2 regions of the Gordonia pseudamarae genome follow, and region 1 is predicted to be linked to the other one. Evidence: riboswitches for the same ligand, from Rfam matches in the RefSeq annotation. Region 1 holds a riboswitch; the other holds the start of a gene.
What was found. A riboswitch is a leader RNA that binds a small molecule or an ion and turns the genes downstream of it on or off. The one in region 1 is predicted to bind cobalamin.

Region 1 (7,549 bases):
CGCCGGACCCGGCCTCGCCGTCGCGTGGACGGTCCGGCCGGGACGGAATGCCGACAGACGGCTACGACAGCGGCAGGCCCAGATCGTGCCGGGGCGCGATCTGACTCTCGGGCAACAGGTTCGCCGTCTCCAATGCCTTGCGCAGATTCTCGGCGGCGTCGACGTTCAGCGGGCCGCTCGTCCAGGTGGCGTACGGCAGATTCAAAAATCGTCCTTCCTTCACCGCCGGAAGGTCTTTGGTGGCCGGATTGGTGCGGAGGACGTTCACCTTGTCGGCGAACGTCTGCGGTGGATAGTCGACGAAGGCGAAGAAGTCGGGCCGCGATGCGACCAGGCGCTCCCACGAAACACCGGTCCAGGTGTCCTGGACGTCCTCGGTGGCGTTGCGCGCCCCCGCCGCGGAGATGATCGCCTGCGGCCCACCGTACGATCCGCTCGTGTAGATCTCGTTGGTACCGCTGTCGAACAGAAACACCGTCGGCACCTTGTCACCCTTGGGGGCCTGTGCCAGGGCGGCCAGCCGGGTGTCGATGTCGGCCATGGTCTCCTTCGCCGTGACCTCCTCACCGGTGAGCACACCGAGGTTGGTGAGGTCGGTGTCAAGGGCCTCCCAGGCGGGCACGATACCGCGGGCGCCGTCGTCGCGACGGCAGCTCTCGGTGAGGATGTAGGGAGCTATTCCCTTGCTCCGCAAGATGTCCGGCGTGACACCCTTCTCCTGCTTGTAGCCGTAGTTCCACCCGGCCACCATGACATCGGGTGTGCGCGCGATGATGTTCTCCAGCGTCGGATACGACTCGGCCGCCACCGGCAGCGCGTCGACCACATCCTTGCCGTACACCTGCGACAGCACGTCCCGATGCCGTTCGAGATCGGACACCCCGGCGATCCGGTCCTGCGCACCGAGTTGCAGCAGCATCGAGGTCATGTTTCCGTCGTTGACGAAGATCCGTTCGGCCGGAACGGGGAATTGTTCTTGGCCGCCGCAGTTTTCGATGGCCGTCGTCGACCTGGCGTTGTCACCGCCGGAATCGTCGCCGCAGCCGGAGAGAATGACGCCCAGCGCCAGCGCTCCGGCCATCGCCACACCGGTCCTCTTGTACCGCACCGTTCTCACGGTCATATCGGCTCCTTTCGATAGGGGTTTTCCGGGGAATCGAACGGGGCTCCCAGCCCCCGATCACCAAACCATCAGGCGCCAAACCATCAGGCACCACCCGCGTAGCGGTACTGTCTACGGCCGAGCAGGATGAGGAAGATCGGGGCTCCGATCAGGCCGGTGACCACCGACAGCGGGATCTCCTGAGGGCTGACGACGGTGCGGGCGAGCGTGTCCACCCACACCAGGAACAGCGCGCCGCCGGCCCCCGCCACCGGCAGCACCGCGTAGTGCCGTGACCCGACGAGGATACGCGCCAGATGGGGCACCACGAGCCCGACGAATCCGATGCCGCCGGACACTGCGACCAGCACTCCCACCAGCACCGACGAGAGAACGAACAGCGCGATCCGCAGCTGTTTGACCGGCACCCCGAGCCCGGCGGCGGCGTCGCCGCCGATGGCCAGGGCGTCGAGCCAACGGTGCAGGCCCAGCAATGCCGTCACACCGAGCACGACGGTGATCGAGGCCGGAAGCACATGCGCCCAGGTGGTGCCCGACAAGCTGCCCAGCAGCCAGTACAGCACCGACTGGGTGGCCTCGGGATCGTCGCTCGCGAACACCAGGAAGCTGGACACCGACGAGAACGCCGAGGACAACACCACACCGGTCAGCACCAGCCGCAACGGGTCGATCCCGCCCTGCGCGATCGACACCCCGAACACCAGCGCGGTGGCCACGAGCGCGCCCACCAGCGCACCCGCCGACAACGCCCACACACCGAAGGCGCCGAACAGGCCCAGCACGATCACCGACGTCGCCCCCACCCCGGCGCCCGAGGAGATACCGAGCAGAAACGGGTCGGCGAGCGGGTTGCGCACCAGCGTCTGGATACACGTACCGGCCACCGCCAGACCTGCGCCGACGATCAGCGCCAACAGGACGCGGGGGGCACGCAGATCCCACACGATGGTGTCGTACACCTGATCCGGCTCGGCGGATCCGCCGAGCCGCGCGATCACCACATCGACGACGCCGCCCAGCTCGAGCGGTTCGGAACCGAACGCCAGGGAGACGACAGCACTGGCGAGCGCCGCCACCACCAGGACCACGACCAGCGGAAGAACCGGTACCCGGCGTGCGTCGCCGCGCCGCCCGCGTCGAACGCCGCTCACGGTGGCACCATCAGGCGCTGGCGTCATGCCTGCCCTCACGTGTCGGGGCTCAATTCGCGAAGCCCGGCCAACAATCCACAGAGTCGGCCGGTCTTCGGACTCGGGGTCACCTCGGCCGGGGCCCCTTCCCGGACATCCCTGCCCAGTGGGTACTCGCCCCGGTCAATCACCCTTACCGCTGCGCGACAGTTCCAGATTCTCACCGGATTCCCGGCACATCCGCGGATGTGCGTGGCACCGACTCTGCGCTGGACAGTATCATCCGCCGCGCGGGTTCAACCACCTCGGACACGACACCACCGCCGAACCCCGGTGGACCGGCGTGTTAACGCGATTGGTTCGGCAATTCTTCCATCGGTAACCACACGGAATCATTCGAGGCGTGAACTGATAGCCGTAGCCGAACGGAATACGCCGTCAACGCGGACGACGAGCGACCACCGGCCACATCCGACCGGGCGACCTCGCCCGCCCCCACCCCCCTCATCTGTTTGCCATCCCCTATCTCAGGAGTCATCGTGCCTTCTTTCGATCCCGCCATCGCCGACAACATCGCCACCTCCCTCGCCGAGATCCCCCATCCGTCACTTCCCAAGGGCTCCAACATCTATGGCGGCACCAAGATCTTCCCGGACTATCAGGCCCACGAGGGCGAATCGTACTTCACCCTCGTACACGGAATCGCCCACGAATCGTCGGTGTCCTTCGTCGCCGTCCTGCAGGCCACCCGCGCGCTGCGCAAGGGATTTGACTCGACGATGTACTTCTACGGTCCCGGAGCCATCAATTGCCTTGCCACGCGCGGATTTCCGACAACCGGAGATTCCGGATTCCCGGGTGAGCAGAACATCAACAACTCCCTCGAGACGTTCATCGCCGAGGGCGGCGCCGTGTTCTGCTGCAGGTTCGGTCTCGCGCTGCACGGCGGCCGCGAGGAGGATCTGATCGACGGCGTCATCCCAGCGCATCCCCTGGACGTCCAGGATGCCCTCATCCACTTCGCCCGCAAGGGCGCCATCATCAACTCGACCTACATGGTGTAGCCAGATATGGTTGTCATCGGCTCCGTCGCAGCCAATTTCACCCGCGACCTCGAACAGAACTACCGCGTCATCGCCGAGTTCACGACCCGCGCCCGAGAACAGAATGTCGACCTCGTGGTTTTCCCGGAAGCAGCGATCGGCGGATACCTCTCGTCGCTGGGCAACCACGGCGACACCGTGAAGAACACGGGCCGTTCGCTCCCGCCGGCCATCCGTCTCGACGGACCCGAGATCGCGCGCGTGCAGTCGATCATCGGCGATCTGGTGATCGCGATCGGCTTCTGCGAACTCGCCGACGACGGCCGGACCCGCTACAACGCCGCCGCCATCCTCGACGGCGATCGCGTCTACGGAACCTACCGCAAGGTCCATCAGCCGCTCGGCGAGAACATGTCGTACTCCCCCGGCGGCGACTACGGCGTCTTCGACACTCCTGTGGGCCGAGTCGGACTCCAGATCTGTTACGACAAGGCATTTCCCGAGGCGGCCCGGGTTATGGCGCTCGACGGCGCCGAGATCATCGCCAGCCTGTCGGCCTGGCCGGCGGCCCGCACCGCGACCGCCGAGAACCTGCAGGACGATCGCTGGACATACCGGTTCAACCTGTTCGACGCAGCCCGCGCGCTGGACAATCAGGTGTTCTGGGTGGCCTCCAACCAGTCCGGCACATTCGGCTCCCTCCGCTACGTCGGCAATGCGAAAATCGTTGATCCGGGCGGCAATACCTTGGCCACCACCCTCCTGGACAGCGGTATGGCGGTGGCCAAGGTCGACATCGCCGAAACATTCGCGACGATGCGCGCCGGGATGTTCCACCTCCGCGATCGGCGGCCCGATGTGTACACACCGCTGATCGACCTCGACCCGACCGGGGCGGCCGGATGGCGGAGGTCGGCCCATGCCTGAGATGCTGTTCTCCGTGCGATGGCCCGACGGCCGACGACGGGAGTACTACTCCCCCAGCCTCGTCATGCACGATCATCTCGACGTCGGCGGCACCTACACCGTCACCGACTTCCGCGCCCGCAGCACCACGGCACTGTCCGAGGCCTCCGAGCGAGTTCGCGCCAAGTTCGGCTTCGCATGCACCTCCGCGGCGATGACCACCGAGCAGATCCACACCGATGCAGCCGCTTTCGAGGACGGAGCGACCGTACAGATCGTCGCGATGCGGCCACCCCTGCCCACCGCGGCCACCGTCGGGGAGGTGAACCCGTGAACGCCCCCGACTATATGCCCCCAGAACGAATTCCGGTTGTGGTGATCGGCGGCGGCCAGGCCGGGCTCTCGGTGAGTTGGTATCTCGGCGCCGCGGGCATCGAGCACCTGGTTGTCGAGTCGGCAACCCTCGTCCACGCGTGGTCCGACAAGCGTTGGAACAACTTCACTCTCGTAACACCCAACTGGCACTGCCGACTGCCCGGCCACGTCTACGACGGTCCCGACCCGGACGGATTCATGACCCGCGACGAGGTGGTCGACTGGCTCGCGTCCTGGCTGCGCACATTCACGCCGCCGGTGCGCGAGCACACCACGGTGACGCGTCTGCGGCAGCTCGCCGGAGACGGATTCGAGCTCACCCTGTCCGGGTCGGACGGACCCCGCGTACTGCACTGCGAACAGGTCGTCGTCGCTACCGGCGGGTATCCGCTTCCGATAACCCCACCGTTCGCGCAATCACTGGATCCGGCTGTCACGCAGCTTCATTCCGAGCAGTACTTCGCACCCGAACAGCTTCCGGACGGGGCGGTGCTGGTCGTGGGTACCGGACAGTCGGGGACGCAGATCGCCGAGGATCTTCATCTGGCCGGGCGCACCGTGCACCTGGCGGTGGGCAACGCGCCGCGGGTGGCCCGTACCTACCGGGGCCGCGACTGCATGACCTGGCTCTCGGACATGGGAATCTACGACACGCCGGCGGCCCAGTATCCGGGTGGTAAAGCGGCGCAGGAGAAGACAAACCACTATGTCACCGGCCGCGACGGCGGGCGCGACATCGATCTGCGGCGTTTCGCCACCGAGGGGATGCACCTGTACGGGCATCTCATCGGCGGCAAGGATACGCGGCTGACCTTCGCGCCCACGCTCACCGCATCACTGGACGCCGCCGACGCCACGTACAACTCCATCTGCGCCGACATCGACGCCCACATCACCGCCGAGGGGATAGACGCGCCGCCGCCGTCGAGGTACCGATCGGTGTGGGAGCCCGCCGATGAACCCACCGAACTCGATCTCGCCGAGGCCGGGATCACCTCGGTCATCTGGTCGATCGGCTATCGGCCCGACTACCGCTGGATCGAGGCAAGCGCCTTCGACGGCGGCGGCCGGCCCATGCAGACCCGTGGTGTCACACAGGTTCCCGGACTGAACTTCGTCGGGCTGCCGTGGATGCATACCTGGGGATCGGGACGGTTCCTCGGGATCGACCGGGACGCCCGGCACATCGCCGAGGTGATCGCGCAATCGCTGGACCCCGCGGCACTGGACCCCGAAGCCCTGAACACCGAAGCCCTGAACACCGGCCGCCGATTCCGCCTCGCCGCGGGCCAGTAGCCCGCCCCGCACGTCCCCGACCCCACCTCCACCCGATAGCCACGACGGGAGCAACCCATGGTCTCCACACGAGTCGATCTCACCCTCCTCGGGGTTCGCGGCAGTCCGCCGGTCAATCGCACCGGTGGTGCCGGTCCCACCGACGACGGACATTTTCTCATCGACGGCCTCAACGCTTCGATACCACGAAATCAGAACAGTCCCTTTATCTTCGATGGAAGCCGCATACTCCGCGACGGTGCGGACTGCGGTGTCGAGATCAGCGTGATCGACAGACCCCGCTTCTACGATCTGACCACCGAGGACGGGGTGCGCTACGAGCAGATCGCCACATTGCACGGCCGCGACGTCCTGGCCACCACCGTCGTCCAGACCTGCGTACGCTACGACGAGGCTCAGCGATGCCGGTTCTGTTCCATCGAGGAATCACTGCGGTCGGGGTCGACGGTGGCGGTGAAAAGGCCCGGACAACTCGCCGAGGTGGCCCGTGCCGCGGTCGATCTCGACGGTGTCACCCAGATGGTGATGACCACCGGCACGTCCAACGGAACCGATCGTGGTGCAAAGCATCTGGCCAGATGTGTGCATGCGGTGAAGGAAGCCGTCCCCGAACTGCCCATCCAGGTGCAGTGCGAACCGCCCGCCGACCTGTCCACCATCGACGACCTGCGGTACGCCGGTGCCGACGCCATCGGAATCCACGTCGAATCCCTCGACGACGACGTCCGGCGCACCTGGATGCCCGGCAAGGCGTCGGTACCACTGGCCGAGTACTGGGCGGCATGGCATCATGCCGTGAAAGTGTTTGGGCGCAACCAGGTTTCCACCTATCTGCTTGTCGGTCTCGGTGAGGATCCGGAGGAGCTGATCTCCGGTGCCACACTGCTCGCCGACTCCGGCGTGTACCCGTTCGTGGTGCCGTTCCGGCCGCATGCGGGCACCCTGGCCGTCGATGTCGACGGCGCCAGGGCACCCGATCCGGCGCTGGTGGAGAAGATCAGCCGTGAGGTGGCCGCGCACCTGCGCCTGGTCGGGATGCTCGGCGGCGACCAGTCGGCCGGATGTGCCGCATGCGGTGCCTGCGGCGTGCTGCAGAGCCTGGGGGCGTGATCATGCTCGACGGAATGACGTGGACGCCGAACACTCCCACGATCCCCTCGACGACGGACCTGTCGCTGCTGGCCGGTGCGCGGCCGACGCCGGCCTTGCCGTTCCTGATCTCGGTTGCCGACGATGCCGTATCGGAACGTGCGTATCTTGCTCTGCGCCGACGTGAGTTCGTCGAACGCCAGGGGCTGTTCACCCACACCGATCGCGACGACATCGACGACGATCCACGCGCCCGGATTCTGGTCGCCCGGACGCCGGACGGAAGCGTGATCGGTGGTGTGCGGGTCGCACCCTGTACCCCGGTCGACCTCGGCTGGTGGGCGGGCAGTCGGCTCGTCGTGACCGCGGAGGCGGGCGGCGCGACGGCGGCCGGTGTCGGCTCGGCGCTGGTGCGGGCCGCGTGCGCCTTCGTCGAGTCGGCGGGGGTGCTGCGATTCGACGCCGAGATCCAGGACCGCTACGCACCCCTGTTCACTCGCCTCGGGTGGTCCGATCACAGCGCCGGGGCGGTGATCTCCGGACGGGCGCACCGGCGAGTGCGGTGGCCGATCGGCCGGATCGAGCAG
Region 2 (7,549 bases), 1.8 Mb from region 1:
CCGACACTGACGGGTACGGCGACGTAGACTTACTCACCTGAATGGTGCTCCTCGATCTGGTCTGTTTGGAACCTTCGCAAGTTCAATCATCCCAGGTCAGGGCACCATTCTTTGTTAACGACACGGAATTACCGTGAAAGGCCCAGGTTAGATATGGCCCGATCAATAATCGGATTCAAATAGGCTGAAGGCTCCTCGTTCTCTCTCATCAGAATGAGCTCGAACTCAACCTCATATAGTGCGAAATCCACCGGGATAGAGTAGTGCCCCATAGAGTGGTGTAACTCGGTGACCAGGACCGTGGCCGGCAGCGTGTGGCTGTCGGGCAGGGAAGCGGTCACCGTGTGATCCTTCGAGTCAACCTCTCACAGAATCCTCGAATGGAGTCATCACGATGACCGCACCCCACATTGTCGACCCGGCCGGCCTGTTGAGCCAAGCTCTGACCGACGCGTCACCGGATCTGATGCGCGAGCTGCTGCAGACAGTGATTAACGCCCTGCTGTCTGCGGATGCCGACGCCGTGTGCGGCGCCGAATGGGGCCGCCGGTCCGAAGAGCGCACCAACTACCGCAACGGCTACCGCCACCGACCCCTCGATACCCGCGTAGGCACCATCGACGTCGCCGTGCCCAAGCTCCGGTCGGGCACCTACTTCCCCGAGTGGTTGCTCGAACGCCGCAAACGCGCCGAGTCCGCGCTGATCACCGTGGTCGCTGACTGCTATCTCGCCGGGGTCTCGACCCGCCGGATGGACAAGCTGGTCAAGACCCTGGGCATCGATTCGTTGTCGAAGTCGCAGGTCTCCCGCATGGCCGAAGACCTCGACGAACAGGTTGCCGCGTTTCGTCACCGCCGACTGGACGAGGCCGGCCCGTTCACGTTCGTCACCGCGGATGCGTTGACGATCAAGGTCCGCGAGAACAAGCAGGTCGTCAAAGCCGTCGTGCTGCTGGCTACCGGAGTCAACGGTGACGGTCATCGTGAGGTGCTCGGCATGCAGGTCGCCACCAGTGAGACCACAGCCTCGTGGAACACCTTCTTCGCCGACCTCGTGGCCCGCGGCCTGGGCGGAGTTCGCCTGGTGACTTCCGATGCCCATGCCGGGCTCATCGAGGCGATCGCAGCGAACCTACCGGGAGCGGCCTGGCAACGCTGCCGCACCCATTACGCGGCGAATCTGATGGCGGTGTGTCCGAAGTCGATGTGGCCAGCAGTCAAGGCCATGCTGCACAGCGTCTATGACCAACCCACTGCTGGTGCGGTCAATGCCCAGTTCGACCGACTCATCGAATACACCGAAGACCGCCTACCCGACGTCGCCGAACACCTCGGCGACGCCCGTGAAGACCTGCTGGCATTCGCCGCGTTTCCTGATGACGTGTGGCGCCAGATCTGGTCCAACAACCCCACAGAACGACTCAACCGCGAGATCCGGCGCCGCACCGACGTCGTAGGCATCTTCCCGAACCGCGATGCCATCGTCCGGCTCATCGGAGCAGTGCTCGCCGAGCAGACCGACGAATGGGCCGAAGGCCGCCGCTACCTCGGCCTCGAAGTGCTCAGCCGCTGCCGACTGACCGTCACCGACACCGACCACACACCGGAGGTGAACACCGACCCACTGATCCAACTACCCGCCTGACCACCTACGAAGGACCACAACCAGTTACACCACTACGCGGGACTTGACCCGGGATAGCCGCGGACACGTTCTTGTCCTCATCTTCGTTGAGCTGGTCCCAACGGTCCGCAAAGTCGAAGGGCGGCGGCGCCTCCCGTCGGCGGTGGAGGCGAAGCCGACGGGTTTGATGGTGGGTGTCAGGTAGTTGAGGCGGTCGTTGACCAGAGGCCACAGCGGGTTGAGAACGGCGCGTTCGGTGTCGGTGTCATAGCGCCAGTAGAACGCGTACTTACGCACAAGGTGATTGTCCTTGGATTCGATGGTGGGCAGTGTCATTCCGCCGTAGCAATAGGGCAGGTCAACGGGACCGGCCGGGGGTGAGGACGGGGTGGCCGTCGTGGGTCGGGGTCGGATGTGGTTGACGATCGAGGATCGGGTGGAGATCGCCGTTGGGGTGCGGGCGCAGGAAACCGTGACCTCGATCGCGAAGAGGATCGGCCGGGGACAAGTCGGTGATCTCCCGCGAGATTCGGCGTAACCGGTGTGCGTCCGGGCAGTACCGGGCGGCCACTGCCAACAAGCTCGCCACCGCTCGACGAGCCCGGGCGCAGGACCGCAAGATCGACGCCGATGAGGTGCTCTCGGCGCGGGTGCGAGCGGATCTGAAGGCCTCGCGTACCCCGCGTCAGATCGCCGGCCGGTTGCGGCTGGAAGCCGGCGAGGACACGGTAGAGGTCATGGATCATTCTCCCGGCGCTCAGGGCCGGACCGTCTCGTATGAGGCGATCCGTAATGCCTCACGTCAAACTGCCCGCGAAACCGGGTCCATGCCTCAGATAGGAATGCCCGCGAAACGGGGTTCAGCTGGCGGGGATTCGAATGCCTTTGCGGACGTCGGGTAGTGCGGTGGGCAGGGAGGCGAGGTAGAGCTGCTCGGTTTTGTCCTTGGCCAGCAACAACAGCTGGTCTTGGAGGGACGCGATGTCGCGGCCGATCTGTGCGGGGTTGAGGCTGTCGCGGTAGGCGCACAGCTCGGCGCGTTGGGCATCAGAGAGGACATCAGCGGCCAGGAGCCGGTCCAACGGGGTGGCCGGGGCGTCGTAAGACCCGGCGTCGGCGTCCGTTCGCTGTGGAGGCGAATCCGGTGGGCTTGACGGTCGGGGTCAGGTAGTTCATCCGATCGTTGACCAGCCGCCCCAGCCGGTTGAGAACGGTCCGTTCGGTGTCGGTGTCATAGCGCCAGTAGAACGCGTACTTGCGGACGAGGTGGTTGTTCTTCGATTCGATGGTGGCCTGGTCGTTCTTCTTGTACGGCCGGGGTCGGGTGAAGTAGATGCCTCGTTTCCGGCCCAGGTGATGACCGGCTGATTGAGGAACTCCGATCCGTTGTCGAAGTCCAAACTGGTTACTGCATAGGATATTTCAGTAATCGCGGTTTTCAACCCGGACAGGATGTGGGTGTGGGCGTTGTTGCGGATACTGCGGGTGAACACCCATCCGGTGTGCACATCGGTCAGGTTCAATGTCCGGGCGAACTCGCCTTTGAGTGTCGGGCCGCAGTGAGCGACAGTGTCGCCTTCGAAGAATCCTGGTTCGGCTTCGGCCTCATCACCGGCCTTGCGAACCTTGATAGAATTACGGAGCAGCACAGACGGTTTCGTCGTAGACACACCAGAGATCTGATCATTGGCTTTCGCTGGTTTGAGGTAGCGGTCGATGGTTGCCGCCGACATCGACAACAACTCCTCACGCACCGATTCGCTGTAACGGCCCTCTCCGACAACGAGTTCACCGTGACGCTCGAGCGCAGCAAGCTGCACAGGCATCGACACCGCGAGGTACTTGCCACACTGGCCACCCGAAGCCGCCCACACCTTCTGCAGCACCTTGAGCGCATCGTAGGAGTACTTCAGCGCCCGCGGCTTGCGCTCGCGCACCGCAACCGCACGGCCCTTACCCGGCCGCGTCGCCGCAGCCACCAACCGCCGGCGCGCATTGTCACGCGACCAACCGGTCACCTCGATCCCCTGATCGAGGATCTGGCCCCGCTCCTTCTTCGACGCCTGCACATACCCACGAGCAAACCTACTGGTCACCTCAGCGCGCGACCGCATCGACAACTCACTTTCCATCCACCGACGATCATCATTTCGCGGGCAAACCTATGTGAGGCACCGAGGGCGTTTCGCGGGCAGACTACGTGAGTCCAGCCGGACAGTTGGCTACCAGCGCATACATCGCTATGGTGGATCACGCAACTGGTTCGCCGACCGGAGCAACTATGGAGCCCCTGTGTTCTGATCGGCGACGACAAGAGGGAATCCGGTGAGAGTCCGGAACTGTCCCGCAGCGGTATGCCGGAACGACCGCCGTCTTGAGCACTGGGTGAGCCCGGGAAGCGACGGCCAGTAGGAGCGCGATGCGCGCACGCCGGTAAGTCCGAAGACCTGCCTGTTGTGCCGGGCGCGCCGCGTCCGGCGACTCACCGCCTCGTGGACTCGGGCGAGTGGTCGACAGGCGTTTCGGCGTGCCCTCTCAGGGCCGTGCCGACGGGGCTCGCGACTTCTCTCCGCAAGGGCGGTGGTCATCCACTTGCATTGCAGGAGAACATTACTCATGTCGATCAACAACCGGCCGTTTACCACCACAGTGCTCGGCACCCCGCGGGTGGGGCCGAACCGCGAACTCAAGCGTGCCATTGAAGGATACTGGGCGGGCCGCGTGTCCGCAGCCGATCTGGCCGAGACGGCTGCCAGCCTGCGCCGCGACACCTGGACCCAGCTCGCGGCAGCCGGATTCGATTCCATCCCGGTCAACACCTTCTCGTACTACGACCAGGTCCTCGACACCGCGGTCATGCTCGACGCCCTGCCCGCCAGGGTCTCCGGCATCGCCGATCCGCTGGACCGCTACTTCGCCGCCGCCCGCGGCAACGCCGAGGTCACCCCTCTGGAGATGACCAAGTGGTTCGACACCAACTACCACTACCTGGTTCCCGAGATCGGCCCGGACACCACGTTCACGCTCAAGCCGGAGAAGATCCTCGCCGAGGTCGCCCAGGCCCACGGCCTCGGCATCACCGCACGCCCCGTCGTCGTCGGTCCCATCACCTTCCTGACGCTGGCCAAGGCCGTCGACGGTGCGGCCGCACCGATCACCCGCATCGACGACGTGCTGCCCGCCTACTTCGAACTGCTCGACCGTCTCGTCGACGCGGGTGCGGACTGGGTGCAGTTCGACGAGCCGTCGCTGGTCACCGATGCCGTCAACGGCCTGCCCGAGCTGGCCGAGGCCGTGTACGGACGCTTGTCCGCGGTCACCCGCCGCCCCGCGCTGCTGGTCGCCACCTACTTCGGTGATCCCGGTGCCGCGCTCGGCGCTCTGGCCCGCACCGACGTCGAGGGCATCGCCGTCGACCTTGTCGAGGGCGACGTCGCCGCCGTGGCGGCCGTGCCCGAGCTGGCGAACAAGCTGGTCGTCGCGGGCGTGGTCGACGGCCGCAACATCTGGCGGACCGATCTCGACAAGGCACTGGGCACCCTGGGCACCCTGCTCGGGTCTACCGGCTCGCTGGCGGTGTCCACATCCTGCTCGACGCTGCACGTGCCGTACAGCTTGGAGCCGGAGACCGCACTCGATGACAATCTGCGCGGCTGGCTGGCGTTCGCCGCCGAGAAGTACACCGAGGTCGCGACGTTGTCGCACGCACTGCGCGACGGCCGTGAATCGCAGGCTGCGGCGTTCGAGGCGAGCAGTGCCGCCCTGGCGACCCGCGCCACCGATCCACGTCTGCGCGTGGAGACCGTACGGACGCGGCTGGCAGCCGTCACCGACGCCGACGTGACCCGCGGCGAGGCGTCCGCACGCCTGGACCGCCAGCAGGAGAAGCTGGGGCTGCCGGCACTGCCGACCACCACGATCGGCTCCTACCCGCAGACCTCGGCGATCCGCGTGGCCCGTGCCGCGCTCCGCAAGGGCGATATCGACGACGCGGCGTACGTGGAGAAGATGCGCGCCGAGATCGCCGAAGTGATTGCGCTGCAGGAGAAGATCGGTCTGGACGTACTGGTGCACGGGGAGCCCGAGCGCAACGACATGGTGCAGTACTTCGCCGAGCAACTCGACGGATTCTTTGCCACCGCGAACGGCTGGGTGCAGTCCTACGGCACCCGCTGCGTGCGCCCGCCGATCCTGTTCGGCGATGTCGTCCGCCCGAACGCGATGACCGTCGACTGGATCACCTACGCACAGTCACTGACCGGAAAGCCCGTCAAGGGCATGCTGACCGGCCCGGTGACGATCCTGGCGTGGTCGTTCGTCCGCAACGATCAGCCGCTGGCCGATTCGGCCAACCAGATCGCGCTGGCCATCCGCGACGAGACCGTCGACCTGGAGAAGGCCGGTGTCGGCATCATCCAGGTCGACGAGCCGGCGCTGCGTGAGTTGCTCCCGCTGCGGGACGCCGACAAACCGGCCTATCTGGCCTGGGCGGTCAAAGCGTTCCGGCTGTCCACCTCCGGTGTCGCCGACCAGACGCAGATTCACACCCACCTGTGCTACTCCGAGTTCGGTGAGGTCATCGGCGCGATCGCCGCCCTCGACGCCGACGTCACCTCGATCGAGGCGGCCCGGTCGAAGATGGAGGTGCTCGACGATCTGAACGCCGTCGGCTTCGCCAACGGCGTCGGTCCGGGTGTCTACGACATCCACTCGCCGCGTGTTCCCGGCACCGCCGAGATCGCCGAATCACTCGCCGCCGCTTTGAAGGCCGTTGATCCGCGCCGTCTGTGGGTCAATCCCGACTGCGGCCTCAAGACCCGCGGCACCGACGAAGTGGTCGCCTCCCTGACCAACCTGGTCGAGGCCACCGAACAGGTCCGCGCCACCTTGTAAGGCCGGATACGAACCGCCCGCCACCGCCCCGACGCTCGATCGCGTCAGCGGGGTGGTGGCGGGTGGTCATTTCCCAAAGCCGCCGGAGATGTGGCATATCGAGCATCCGCTGCGCTGAACCGCTGTCTTGTGGCTCAGACCGTGGCCCGGCGGTCTGCCACCGACGGAGCACGCCGGACCTGACAGACCGAACTCGATAGAACGGACCGTACGATAGAACGGACCGCCGGAGATCACAGGTGGCCCAACACCCTGATGTGATCTCCGACGGTCCGCTTTTGATGCTGACCGCGCCGCGGCCGCTCTGCGTTTCAGCCGAGCACGATCAGCAAGTCCCCCGGCGCCACCTGGGCGACTTCACCGATGGCCACCCTGGTCACCTTCCCCTCAACCGGAGAGGTGATCGTGGCCTCCATCTTCATCGCCTCGATGGTGCCTATCGCGGCACCTGCCGCCACGACATCACCGACACCCACTGACAGTGACACCACGCCGGCAAATGGCGCCGCGATATGGTTGGGGTTTGAGCGGTCGGCCTTCTCCGCCGAAGTCACCTCGGCATCGACCGACCTGTCGCGGACCGCGACCGGCCGCAGTTGTCCGTTGAGGACACACATCACAGTGCGCATGCCCTTCTCGTCCGCGTCGCTGACCGCTTCGAGACCGATGATCAGTTCGTGACCGGGTTCAAGTTCGACGCGGTGCTCCTCGCCGTAACGCAGACCATAGAAGAACTGGTTCGCCGACAGCGTCGAGGTGTCACCGAACTGTTCCTGGTGGTCCTCGAATTCCTTTGTCGGGCCGGGGAACAGCAGCCTGTTGAGCGTTTCCTGACGGCCGCGGCCGGACACGTCGAGCGCGGCCGAGTCCTCGACGGACAACTCTTGCGGCGACGGTGCGTCGGCACGGCCTTCGAGGGCGACGGTGCGCAGCGGCTCGGGCCAGCCACCGGCCGGGTCGCCGAGCTCCCCGCGCAGGAAGCCGATCACCGAGTCCGGGATGTCGTAGGCCGACGGATCTGCGGCGAACTCA

Region 2: linked by a shared signal. The riboswitch ahead of metE (5-methyltetrahydropteroyltriglutamate--homocysteine S-methyltransferase) and the one ahead of GII31_RS22285 (FecCD family ABC transporter permease) in region 1 are both predicted to bind cobalamin.

Annotation. Positions count from the first base shown of each region.
Region 1 covers NZ_CP045809.1:5,099,133-5,106,681, forward strand. The annotation lists gene GII31_RS22280 (ABC transporter substrate-binding protein) at 62-1,123, opposite strand; gene GII31_RS22285 (FecCD family ABC transporter permease) at 1,207-2,274, opposite strand; cobalamin riboswitch at 2,343-2,531, opposite strand; gene GII31_RS22290 (MSMEG_0572/Sll0783 family nitrogen starvation response protein) at 2,793-3,317, shown strand; gene GII31_RS22295 (carbon-nitrogen hydrolase family protein) at 3,324-4,223, shown strand; gene GII31_RS22300 (MSMEG_0570 family nitrogen starvation response protein) at 4,216-4,536, shown strand; gene GII31_RS22305 (MSMEG_0569 family flavin-dependent oxidoreductase) at 4,551-5,873, shown strand; gene GII31_RS22310 (MSMEG_0568 family radical SAM protein) at 5,931-6,983, shown strand; gene GII31_RS22315 (MSMEG_0567/sll0787 family protein) at 6,998-7,549, shown strand, end outside.
Region 2 covers NZ_CP045809.1:1,705,038-1,712,586, reverse strand. The annotation lists gene GII31_RS07555 (IS1380 family transposase) at 1-37, opposite strand, end outside; gene GII31_RS07550 (hypothetical protein) at 129-341, opposite strand; gene GII31_RS07545 (IS256 family transposase) at 395-1,645, shown strand; gene GII31_RS22585 (hypothetical protein) at 1,670-1,960, opposite strand; partial or broken gene GII31_RS22715 (transposase) at 2,037-2,412, shown strand; gene GII31_RS07535 (hypothetical protein) at 2,485-2,706, opposite strand; gene GII31_RS07530 (hypothetical protein) at 2,797-3,756, opposite strand; cobalamin riboswitch at 3,910-4,093, shown strand; gene metE (5-methyltetrahydropteroyltriglutamate--homocysteine S-methyltransferase) at 4,241-6,517, shown strand; gene GII31_RS07520 (pyruvate carboxylase) at 6,829-7,549, opposite strand, start outside.